Regions from separate parts of the Heyndrickxia sp. MSNUG genome, predicted to be linked through region 1. Evidence: predicted binding sites of a transcription regulator. Region 1 holds the regulator's gene; each other region holds the start of a gene.

Region 1 (4,289 bases):
ACTTTATCAAGGAAGTAACGATCATGGGAAACAATAAGGATTGCGCCATCATAACCCTGAAGGTATTTTTCCAGCCAAGAAAGAGTGTCGATATCAAGGTGGTTTGTCGGTTCATCCAGAATTAAAATATCCGGGCGGGTCAAAAGGAGCTTAGCTAGAGCAAGCCTTGTTTTTTGGCCTCCGCTTAATGTGGATATTTTTGTAGAGTAATCAAAGGAATGGAAGTTCAGGCCATGGAGCACGGAGCGGATGTCGGCTTCATATTGATAACCGCCTTGCTCCTTGAACTGGACCTGCAAAAGATCATATTCTTTGAGAACTCTGTCATATTCAGTCTGGTTTGTCAGTATGTCAGGGTCCGACATTTTTTCCTCAAGCCGGCGCAGGTCTTTTTCCATGGAATGCAGATGGTTAAAAACGCCAAGCATTTCTTCCCAGATGCTTTTTTCGGATTCGAGACCGGTATTCTGTGCCAGGTATCCGATCGTCGTCCCTTTAGGGCGGATGATTTCGCCGCTGTCATGCGCCTCGTGCCCGGCGATAATCTTCAGCAGGGTCGATTTCCCTGCTCCGTTGCGGCCAACTAAAGCAACACGGTCATGGGTCTGTATTTCAAACTTTATATTCGATAAAATAAGATCAGCAGCGAAATATTTTGTCAGCTGATTAACTTGTAATAAGATCATTATTATTCACCTCTATTGCCTTAGAGATAGTGTAACCCATTCACATAAGCTCGGCAATATATGAAACCCACCAAAGACAAGGAATGACAAGGAATTTGTGAACTCAGCAACAAAGTTCACACACAACTTTGTGAAAATAGTGTATCATTTGGTTGAAGGGAGCATGAACATGGCAGAATTTACTCATTTTAACGAAGAAGGCAGAGCAAAAATGGTGGACGTCAGCGATAAATCTGAGACGGTCCGCACGGCAATCGCCCATTCAAGTATAATTGTGAATGAAGATATATATATAAGAATCACAGAAAATAAGATGAAAAAAGGGGATGTGCTGGCTGTTGCACAGGTAGCGGGCATCATGGCGGCCAAGAAGACGTCGGAAATCATTCCAATGTGTCATCCACTTCCATTAACAGGCATTGACCTTAGCTTCGAATGGGAGCAAAATGGAAATGACTATATTTTAAATATTACCGCATCTGTAAAAACAAAAGGGAATACAGGGGTGGAAATGGAAGCGTTAACAGCAGCTTCAGCATGTGCGCTGACTGTTTATGATATGTGCAAGGCCGTTGACAAAGGCATGGTGATCGGCAAGACGTATTTAGTCGAAAAAACCGGCGGGAAAAATGGCGATTTTAAGAGAGATGAGAAGCTTAAATAGAAATTTTGATTGGGTGGAGGATGGAGAATGATGAACGAACCTATGAAAATACCGCAGGCAACCGCAAAACGCTTGCCGCTTTATTACCGTTTCTTATTGAACTTACATTCTTCAGGTAAACAAAGAGTTTCATCTGCAGAGTTAAGTGAAGCGGTAAAAGTGGATTCAGCGACAATCAGAAGGGATTTTTCTTATTTTGGAGCCTTAGGTAAAAAGGGGTACGGCTACAATGTGAATTATCTCCTGACATTTTTCCGAAAGACACTTGATCAGGACGAGCTTACAAAAGTGGCACTGATCGGGGTCGGAAATCTTGGAACAGCATTTTTGAATTATAATTTCTCAAAAAATAATAATACGAAAATCGAAATTGCCTTTGATGTAGATGAGGCAAAAGTAGGCACCGTTATGGGTGACGTGCCTGTGTATCACATGGATGAGCTGGACAAAAAAGTTGTCGAGGAAGGGATTCAGGTGGCCATTCTTACCGTGCCGTCTGCGGTAGCCCAGCCTATTACAGACCGATTAGTCCAGGCGAATATCAAGGGAATCCTGAATTTTACGCCTGCACGATTGAATGTACCGGACTCCATCAGGATTCACCATATTGACCTGTCTGTAGAACTGCAATCATTGATTTATTTCCTAAAGCATTATCCGACCAATACAGACACAGAAGAATGATATGAAAAATAGCCTCTTCGGATGAAGAGGCTATTTTTTCTGGATTTGTTTAAGTTTGAGATGGAGCAGGATCATCCGGATGCCGGAACCGAAGTCGAAGGTCGCGAGCATGACGAGGAGATAAGTGAAAAATCCCCATCCGGTTTCGCTGACATTCTGGATGGCGAAGTAGGTGAACAAGCTGCCTAGCAAGATGTAGACAATGCCTGAAAATAAAGGCGATTGCTTCATAACTTAAAGTCCCCCAATAAAGCTTTGGATTTTTTCTGCTTCTCTTATCATTCTCTCGATATCTTCCCTGAATACGGATTGAAGCAGGACAACGAACGTATTCATTGTGACATGGGCGATGATCGGAACGATGATTCGCTTTGTTTTTACATAAAGGAATGCAAAGGTAAAGCCCATGGCCGAATAAAGGATGACATGCTCGGGCTCCATATGAGCAAGCGCGAAAATCACTGAACTGATCAATGCAGCAAAAAAGAAGTTCATTTTCTTATAAAGGCTTCCGAAGATGATTTTACGGAAGACGATTTCTTCCAAAATCGGCCCGATGATCGAGCTGACGAGAATCACAACCGGGAAGTTCTCAATGAGGTTGATGATCTCTTGAGTATTTTCTGAGCCCATTTCGATTCCGAGCAGCCTTTCAATGCTTGCTGCAAAGGATTGAGCCATCAATGCCAGAAATACACCGGCAACGGCCCATGCAGCCGAGCTTGCTGGCGATGCCATTCCGCGCAAATCTGCCTGCATCTTTGATTCTTTCCGTAAAATAAGCAAAACGATGATCAGTGTCAGTGTAAAGCTAATGACTAGCCAGTAAGGAATCGATAGGGTTTCCATTTCCTTAAGACTCTTGCCCATCCCAGCTCCCACAAAGGCAACGAGCGGAATTCCGACCAGGCTTGAAAGCTGCATGACAATATAGGCGATGATAATGTACCAGTATTCTTTTTTCAATATGAAAACTCCTTTTAGGCCGTTTCGTAAACATAATGACTTTATATACGTTTTATTATGATAAAAGTTCCATAATGCTATCTCTCCATTTTACTAGTAAGCAGCTTGAAAGTTCAAATTGTAGGATGCTTGCTAAAAAAATGGTTAGATTTCCGCAGAAGCCGCATACTCTTTAAGGTGGCTTTTTTTTAAACAAGCTTAAATTAAAATTCGGAGAAAATTGTCGTCGAATATTGTGGAACGGGAACGAAAAATAGTCCTTGCTGTCACTGGATTCCTGCCCAGGGACCTAATATAAATTTTATAAAAAAAATTGGACTTCATGCTTGCAAAAAAAATGGAGATTCATTAATATATAAATTGTGTTAGCACTCGAATGAGGAGAGTGCTAATAAATAATAATCTACATATAATTTGAGGAGGTTGATTCACTTGATCAAGCCATTAGGTGATCGCATTATTATTGAGCTTGTTGAGTCTGAAGAAAAAACTGCAAGCGGTATCGTTTTACCCGACACAGCGAAAGAGAAACCTCAAGAAGGTAAAGTCGTAGCTGTTGGTACTGGACGTGTCCTTGAAAACGGAGAGCGCGTGGCACTTGAAGTTGAAGTTGGCAACCGCATTATCTTCTCAAAATACGCAGGTACAGAAGTAAAGTACCAGGGAACTGAGTACCTAATCTTGCGTGAAAACGACATTCTTGCTGTAGTGGAATAATAGCTGCTTAAAGACAGTACGTATATAACACAAATTTGAGGAGGGTTTTATACAATGGCAAAAGACATTTTGTTCAGTGAAGAAGCACGCCGCGCGATGCTTCGCGGGGTTGACGCTCTTGCAAATGCAGTAAAAGTTACTCTTGGACCTAAAGGACGCAATGTGGTTCTTGAGAAGAAATTCGGTTCACCACTTATCACAAATGATGGTGTGACAATCGCGAAAGAAATCGAACTTGAAGATGCTTTCGAAAACATGGGTGCTAAGCTTGTTGCTGAAGTAGCAAGCAAGACTAACGACGTTGCTGGTGACGGAACGACTACTGCAACGGTTCTTGCTCAAGCTATGATCCGTGAAGGTCTTAAGAACGTAACTGCTGGTGCTAACCCAATGGGCATCCGTAAAGGTATGGAAAAAGCTGCAGTAACTGCAGTTGAAGAGTTAAAGGCAATTTCAAAGCCAATCGAAGGCAAAGCTTCAATCGCTCAAGTAGCTTCTATCTCTGCTGCTGACGAAGAAGTTGGCCAATTGATCGCAGAAGCAATGGAGCGCGTTGGCAACGACGGCGTAAT
Region 2 (4,289 bases), 1.2 Mb from region 1:
ATGTCCAGATTGGAAATTGGCTTTAAATTCTCATGTTTAGGAAAGTCTGGTCCCATTCCAAAAAAAACAGCTTTTAGCTTCTCGCGTTCAGGGTTGCCGCCATGTGTGCCTAAATCAATAGCAGGTTCTGCAACGTGAGCCATGCCGTTTCCCATGATGTAGCCTGGCGCTGCCATTAGAAGTACATCACCTGAATGATTGTCTTCCATGTCAGGCTTTCCTTTTTCACTCAATCGCTTTACTTCCTCGTAAGGATAACTATCAGTTTTAAAAACATGACTGTATAAATCCTTTGTATTTTCTTCTAAGGAAACAAGGGATAGACCTTCATTCCAAATGCTCGTCCACATCTCTTGCAGATGATGGGTTACGACTCTTCCTTTTACATTCCTCTCCACTTTAACTTCCTTGAAGGCATTTATGATTTCTTCTCTAACTTGCTCATACTCACTTTGTGGTACAATACCGTATTTTTCACGGGATTGGAGGTTTATATAAATGTGTGCTGCCGATCCGCTTGGAATGGCAATCGCTTTCGATTTTTTAGTGTCTACCTTACCATCAGCCGTTTCAACAAGTAAACCTTTGTCTTTTAATACTTTGTTCGGCTCAATAATAGAATGGGCGGGCTCCATCCCGTGATCGGAAACAATGAATAAGTTTTCGTTGTCCTCAAGTGATTTAGTGGTTTCCCCGACTACCTTATCTGCTACTTTGTAGGCCCACTCTATATTTTGCATATATCGCTTCGATTTTTCAGGCGTATAGCCTGGCTGTCTTGGGTCTGTCAGCAGGTACAAGTGTTCCTGGTGGTCGATTTGAGGGGCGTAGAACATCAGAAGATCCGGGTCGTATTCCTCTTTAATAAATAGAGAAACGTCTGTCACCCAATTAACAAAGCGCTCCGCTATATCCTCATATTCTTTTCTGCTGATCCACCCTTTTTCCAGTGCAATATCATCATCCTGAGCCGGAAAAACACCAAATTTATCGCGGATGGTTTGACTGAAGCCTTCCGGGCCATCAATTTCCCCGGAGGTCACGGCTGTCCTGTACAGCTTTGTTTCATTTTGCAAATCTGGGTTTCCTGAAGCAAACCTGAACCAAAAACCTGCTATTTGATTATCTTGTACTTTTAAACTAAGAGATCCCCAGTCATCACTTTTAACTCCCTTAGTATCCTTAAGCTCCTTGTTCTCTGAAAGGATAAACTGATTGTAGTTTTCCTTCTGGTCATTGGAAGAGTCGTAGGCCAATACATGAAGGGTTTGGTCTTTGCCATCCTTGACTTTAATCTGAAAAGAAGATTCCTTTAGAGGGCTATAGCTGTGAGGAGTGTTTTTCCAATTAGCAGCTTCAATGAATCTAAGTTTCTCTTCCTTGCTGGGGGACCAAGTATCCCCATAATAAACGGTATAGTCACCCTGCTTTCCAGTCTTTGGATTAGCTCCTGCAAAGGCAACTGTCGCCGTGATTTTCCCCTGCTTCTTCGCCTCAATCCACAATGGGTCAACGTCCAGTTTGCTCATAAAAGCATCCTGTTTGTTTGTTAAGGCCTTGTCAGGCTCCTGCCATACATTACTTACAATTGACGTTTTTAGCGGGGGAGCCCCAGTCGCTATGGCTGCATGGGACGGAGCAGTTAACGAGGGACTGACTGTAGTCGCATATTTTGCCATCGAACCGTTTTTCACTACTTTTTCGATATTTGGGAGTTTTCCATCCTTTATATATCTTCTAGTCAGGTCGTTTCTCATACCGTCGAAGGAAATCAAAACGACTTGGTTATCGTTTTTAGCAAGTGCTGATGACTCTATTGTATTTGTTAAAAATAAAGTCACTAAAATGAGTGCTGTAAATATTCTTGTTGTCATAATATCTCCCTTTAAAATATTTTCTCTAGTTTGTTTTACCTATTTTTTAAACTGTTGAAACTTTTTTATCATGGCTAATCCTGTAAAACTATTTTGCATACCATGATCCATCGTTTTAACTTACTGGGAAATGGGAATAAGTAAGGAGAAAGAGTATTACATATCAGCGTTCTCTCACATTTTATTGGTATTACTATTATGTATAACATTAAGTATGGGTTTGGTGGAGGTCGATTTGTGATTTTGTGAGCAATTTAACCTTAAGAGGTGAGTGTGTGTACAAAAAACAGGAACGAATGTTAATTTGGCTGGCCTTTATTGTGGCAGCAATCATGGGGCTGTCTTTCATTGGCCGTATTATTGCAGGTTAGAAAAGGAGAATGTTAAATGGGAAATGAAGAATCGGTCTTTTTCAGCCGAGTCTTAACTGAGCTGACGTTATCATTCCATATCATTTACGCAACCATAGGGGTGGGCATCCCGCTCATGATCATGATTGCTCAATGGGTCGGAATCAAAAAACAGGATGAACATTATATATTAATGGCACGGAGATGGACGCGGGGTTTCGTCATTACCGTCGCAGTAGGAGTCGTGACTGGGACGGCAATCGGGCTTCAGTTGTCTTTACTATGGCCGAACTTTATGGAGCTGGCTGGAAACGTCATAGCGCTTCCGCTTTTCATGGAAACATTCGCATTTTTCTTTGAAGCGATTTTCTTAGGAATCTATTTATATACTTGGGATCGATTTGAGAACCAGAAAAAACATTTGCTCCTTCTGATTCCTGTCGCAATAGGTGCTTCGTTTTCAGCTGTGTTCATTACGATCGTGAATGCCTTTATGAATGCGCCACAGGGCTTTGATCTTGTGAACGGTCAGCTCGTGAATATCAATCCCGTTTTAGCGATGTTCAATCCAGCCATGCCAACAAAGGTAGCTCACGTTCTGGCAACAGCCTATATGACATCGGCGTTTGTGTTAGCATCGATTGGCGCTTATCGGCTTCTTAAGGGATCTAATCATGTTTATCATAAGAAAGCTCTGTTTCTAACTTTGAAAATCGGACTTATTTTTTCAATCGCTGCTGCTATGATCGGCGATTTTTCGGGAAAATACCTGGCTGAATATCAGCCTGAAAAACTAGCTGCTGCAGAGTGGCATTTCGAAACGCATGAAGGTGCGCCATTAATGCTATATGGTGTGCTGGATGACGGTGAAGTTAAATATGCAATAAAAGTGCCATATGCACTCAGTATATTAGCTCACAGCAATCCGAAAGCAGAAGTCATTGGCCTTGATCAGTTTGAAGACGATGAAATTCCGCCGCTATATATCCATTATCTCTTCGACAGCATGGTTACGATCGGCATGTGGCTGACAGGTTTATCACTTCTCTATGTGCTGGGAGTTTGGTTTAAAATGAGTTTTATACACGCCAGATGGTTTCGCTGGCTCCTCGTCCTCGGTGGTCCGCTGTCGATTCTCGCCATCGAGCTGGGCTGGTGGTTTGCTGAAGTTGGACGCCAGCCATGGATTCTCCGCGGCATTTTGCGAACAGAAGAAGCCGCAACAACAAGCGGCCACGTAGACACCATGCTGCTCATGTTCGCTGGACTATATCTTGTTCTGGGAATCGGAAGTGGGGTCGTTCTGACTAGAATGTTCCGCAAAAATACGGTGGAACAGGAGCTCGCTGACAGGGATTTGGAGAGGGAAGGTGACATGCGATGACACTTGAGATTATCGGAATTTCGGTCCTTTGGCTCTTTCTGTTTGGCTATGTCATCGTCGCCTCGATTGACTTTGGTGCTGGTTTTTTCAATGCATACAGCTTATTCAGAGGGAAACAGCATATTCTCACGCGGATCATTCAGCGATACCTTTCTCCAGTGTGGGAAGTGACGAATGTCTTCCTTGTCTTCTTTTTCGTAGGAATTGTCGGTTTCTTTCCGAAAACGGCCTATTATTATGGAACGATTCTGCTGGTTCCAGCTAGCATTGGAGTTGTTTTGCTTGCCATCCGCGGAGCGTATTACGCTTTTACGACCTATGGAGGGCTCGAGCATAAAAGATACACCTATTTATATGGACTTTCTGGTTTGTTCATCCCAGCTTCTTTGTCCATTGTTCTGACGATTTCGGAAGGCGGCTTTGTCAGTGAGAAAGCATCAGGACTTGAACTGGATTACTGGGCATTGTTCACCAGCCCGCTGACCTGGAGTATTGTTGTTCTTAGTTTGGCTGCTGTTCTGTATATTTCAGCTGTATTTTTAACATGGTATGCAAATAAAGCTCAGGACAAACCGGCAACAGAGCTGCTTCGGAAATATGCATTAACCTGGTCTGTGCCTACGATTGTTACTGCTACAGGAATCATCATTGAGCTTAAGGGCCATAATCCTGCGCATTACA
Region 3 (4,289 bases), 1.1 Mb from region 1:
CTTTAGCTGCTTTTATGCCTTCGAGCACAGGGCCAACGCCCACATTGCGGCCGTTGATTTCTCCAAAAAGCTCATCCTTCAAGCTGTCGAGGCTGACATTGACTCTCTTCAGCCCAGCAGCTCTCAACTGCTTTGCATATTTTGGCAGTAGAACTCCGTTTGTCGTTAAGGCAATATCTTTTAGGCCCTCAATCTCATTCAGTTTTTGGACGAGAATCGGGAGATCCTTCCGAAGCAGAGGCTCTCCGCCAGTAAGCCTGATTTTTTCAACCCCAAGTTCAATGAACAATTTTGCCACTCGTTCAATTTCTTCATAAGTCAAAAGCTCACTTTTAGGTAAAAAAGCAAAGTCTGGCCCGAATATTTCTGCAGGCATGCAGTACTGGCAGCGGAAATTGCAGCGATCTATTACTGAAATACGCAAATCTCGAAGTGGTCTATTTAACTGGTCTTTGATTATGTTTTTTACCATATGCGTCAACTCCAATTAGAGAAGTAGGATAAGTGATCGGTATCAGCTACAAATGCAATTCATCTAATATTCTCACACTAACATTATTAGTCCTCTATTTAAATAGTAGATTTTCTTTATATATATATATTACAACATAAAAACTGCCTGGGTAGTGTTTTTTACCCTTAATTGTCATGATGTTGTCAATTTATAGGGAATGGAAAAAACTGCATTAAGCCATTTAATGCAGTTTTTAAACGAGCTTTATTATTTGTTTTTCACAGTTAGCTCACTGAACATGCCGACAAAATTCTTTATTTCTCCTGCTTCATTTTTTACAGGACTGATTGTCAGCCACTCAGGATAAATCGTGCCATTCTTTTTCTTGTTCCAGATTTCTCCCTGCCAGAAGCCATTCTCTTTGATCGCTTGCCACATATCATTGTAGAAGTCCTCTTCATGCTCACCTGAACGAAGAATGCGCGGATTCTTCCCGATAATTTCTTCCGGGGTATAGCCTGTCACCGTAGTGAAGGCTGGATTGACTTGTTCGATATTTCCTTTTACATCCGTGATCATGACACCTTCAATCGTATGGTCAATGATATTTTTTGCCAGGCTTAATTTGTCCTGGTAATACATCCAGAATACGATGATCAAGCTTGCCAGTGCTATTTGTGATAATGCCATGAATCCAATTGCATAGTGTCCAGTCAGGTTGAACAAGAATGCGAGCATCAGCGGAGGGAAGAAGCCTCCCAATCCTCCCATTGCAGAAACGATACCATTCACGATTCCTGCCTGTTTGGAAAAATAGAGCGGGACAAGCTTGAAGATTGTTCCATTTCCTATTCCTGCACAGATGGCTACTGCCAGGCAGCCGATCGTATAAAGTGTCAGAGATGGCATGAATGATAGCAAGATTCCTGAAATCGTCAAACCGGCAAAAACAAACATCAAAATGATGAAAGAATTGAATTTATCTCCCAGCCATCCTCCAATCGGCCTGAAAAATGTTGCAAGTGCGATAAAGCCAGCTGTCCTTAGGCCAGCATCCACTTTTTCAAGATCAAAATGGGTGACAAGGAAATTAGGCAAATAGATTGTAAAGGCTACAAAAGATCCAAAGGTCAGGAAGTAAAATAAGCTCAATGCCCATAGCTTTTGATTTTTATAGACGCTCTTTATTTGTTCTCCTAGAGGAGTGACTACTTTAGGTTCCTTCTTATCCCCAAGCACGAAGTTCAGCAATGCAAAGGAAAGCACCAGGATCAAATACAACTTGACCGTTGTCTGCCATCCGAACTGGGAGGCGAGAACTGGAGCTGAGAAAGTTGAGATCGCAGTCCCCAGGTTACCAACTCCATAAATACCGTTGACGAAGCCGTGGCGTTCTTTAGGATAATATTTTGGCAGTGATGTAACACCTACTGAGAAAACAGCTCCACCGATTCCTGCAAACAATCCGCCAATCAGCAAATCCGTATACGAATCAGCAAGACTGATGAAATAGACTGGGAAAAGCAGCAATGTAAAGCTGATAAAGAATAATTTCCGGGCACCATACTTGTTTGTCCAGTATCCAATAGGAATCCTTAATACAGAACCTAGAACAACAGGAATTGCTGTCGCCATAGCAATCTGGTTTGCAGACATTTTAATATCCTCTTTTATAAATGGCATTAATGAGGATAAGATTACCCATACCATGAACCCCGCTATAAGACTGAGTGTTTGCAATGGAAGCTGAACTTTTTGTGTTTTCATTATTTTTTCTCCCCTTTGAGCTTACTAATTTATTTCCCTAATGGCTTTGAAATTGTCATAGCAGCTTTCTATGGGTAAATCGTAAAAAATTCACAAGCTTTTAGATGTGACGAACTTCACACCTATTTCTATGTTCAATAAACCGTCACAGATGTCTTCAAACATGTAAATTATCTGCCTTTGTTAATCGATATAATAAAATTAGAGCAATTTGTTTCGAAAATGTGAACAAAAAGGTCCTAGAATGTGACGACATTTTGACACTTACCGTTCCTGTATTTAGTTAACACTATGCCGGTGTTATTATTGTGACAATAAATACTTTGACACGTGAGCCAGACATTAGTTTTACCTCTCAAAAAATGAAAAGGGTGATGACCATGCTACATGCACATAAAGTAACTCATTCGATTGAAATCAAAGAATTGCTCCAGTTTGCTGACAGGACGATCCAAGTTAAAAAGGGATCATATCTGTTCCAGGAAGGCATGGAAGCAGAGGAACTTTATTTGATTCTCGGAGGTAAGGTCCAAATCAGTAAGGTCACACAAGATGGCCGTGAGCTCGCCCTTAGAATTTGCGGAGAAAACGATATTTGCGGCGAATTGACTTTATTTACGGATGCTCCAAAATATCTTCTTAGTGCCCTTATCATAGAAGATGCCAAGATTGCAGCCATCAGAAAAGATGTCATTGAAAAGGAAATATTCCAGAATCCATCGCTTGCATTCGAATTCATGAAATGGATGAGCGACCATTTCCGCAAAACACAAACGAAGTTCCGCGACCTTGTACTGAACGGAAAAAAAGGTGCATTGTTCTCGACACTGATTCGTATGACAAACAGTTACGGTTTGCAAAAAGATAATGGCATCCTCATCGACCTTCCGTTAACAAACCAGGAGCTGGCGAACTTCTGCGGCACTTCTCGTGAAAGCACGAATCGAATCCTGAATGAGCTTAAGCGTGAAGAAATCATTTCAATCAAAAAAGGGAAAATCCTTGTACACGACGTTGACTATTTACGTCAGGAAATCGGCTGTGAAAACTGTCCGGCAGTGTTTTGCAGTATAGATTGATATTCATTTACAATTTGAATAAGAAAACGAGTGAGGCTTCTAGCTTCACTCGTTTTTTTTAATGGATGGGTCTTATTTCTGCTACAAAGATTCAAAATCAACAATAACCTTAACACAGCCTATTGACTAAGCTCCTTAGACATGACGCAGGAGCTCTTATCTAACTTTGTTTCTGTTTTCTCAGGGCTTTAGGAATGTAAACGCAGAATGGTTCACTTTCCAGATAGTCTCCGGTCATAGCATAGGCGCGTGAACGGGATCCGCCACAAACATGCCTGAATTCACATACTCCGCATTTCCCTTTGTATTCATCTGGATTCCTTAATGACTTGAAAACAGGGGAATCCCTGTATATTTCAGCAAGCGGCTGCTCCCTGACGTTACCAGCTTTTACTGGCAAAAGGCCGCTAGGATAGACGTCCCCAGTATGAGAGATAAATACAAAGCCATTTCCGTCATTGACCCCTTTTGGCGCCCTGCCAAGGCCATCAATCGAACCTGTCAGTCCTTCTTTGGTCAATGCAGTGAGATAATCGATTTCTTCTGTATGGTCTTTTGCTTCCCGCATTTTTTGCTGGATTACGACCCTGCGGTAATGCTGGGCAGCTGTTGTTTTTATATCGAACTTCACTCGTTTGCTTAAATCATACAGCCAGGTAAATACCTTCTCGTGCTCAACAGGTGAAATCATGTCTTTTTCCTGCCCCCGCCCTGTAGGCACCAAGAAAAACACACTCCACAAAACACAATCCAGTTCCTCAACCATTTTTGCCATTTCATCTAAATAATCAATATTATAGCGTGATATAACGGTATTAATTTGAATAGGTATTTCCAGTTCATGCAAGTACTTGATTCTTTCCATAGTTAAATCAAATGACCCTGCTGTTCCTCTGAAATGGTCATGAACTTCAGCATTTGGACCGTCAATACTGAATGCCCAGCGTGACAATCCTACATCTTTGGCTTTTTCGATCGCTTCCTTCGTA

Evidence for each region. The regulator Rex, encoded in region 1, represses fermentation and respiration genes when NADH is low (regulators of the CRP and FNR family bind a similar motif). The targets are predictions, from matches to a motif close to TTGTGAAATATTTCACAA.
Region 2: AABM38_RS19520 (cytochrome ubiquinol oxidase subunit I) is a predicted target of Rex. The motif match lies at 2,118-2,135, and genes of this name have one in related genera.
Region 3: AABM38_RS06675 (nitrate/nitrite transporter) is a predicted target of Rex. The motif match lies at 2,326-2,343, and genes of this name have one in related genera.

What each region holds. Positions count from the first base shown of each region.
Region 1 is NZ_CP150978.1:247,280-251,568, forward strand. It holds gene AABM38_RS01395 (ABC-F family ATP-binding cassette domain-containing protein) at 1-686, opposite strand, end outside; gene moaC (cyclic pyranopterin monophosphate synthase MoaC) at 856-1,350, shown strand; gene AABM38_RS01405 (redox-sensing transcriptional repressor Rex) at 1,378-2,034, shown strand; gene AABM38_RS01410 (YdiK family protein) at 2,065-2,265, opposite strand; gene AABM38_RS01415 (lysostaphin resistance A-like protein) at 2,269-3,000, opposite strand; gene groES (co-chaperone GroES) at 3,433-3,717, shown strand; gene groL (chaperonin GroEL) at 3,772-4,289, shown strand, end outside.
Region 2 is NZ_CP150978.1:3,882,711-3,886,999, reverse strand. It holds gene AABM38_RS19525 (alkaline phosphatase family protein) at 1-1,874, opposite strand, end outside; gene AABM38_RS19520 (cytochrome ubiquinol oxidase subunit I) at 2,262-3,608, shown strand; gene AABM38_RS19515 (cytochrome d ubiquinol oxidase subunit II) at 3,605-4,289, shown strand, end outside.
Region 3 is NZ_CP150978.1:1,356,221-1,360,509, reverse strand. It holds gene moaA (GTP 3',8-cyclase MoaA) at 1-472, opposite strand, end outside; gene AABM38_RS06675 (nitrate/nitrite transporter) at 722-2,221, opposite strand; gene AABM38_RS06670 (Crp/Fnr family transcriptional regulator) at 2,602-3,300, shown strand; gene AABM38_RS06665 (TIGR04053 family radical SAM/SPASM domain-containing protein) at 3,461-4,289, opposite strand, start outside.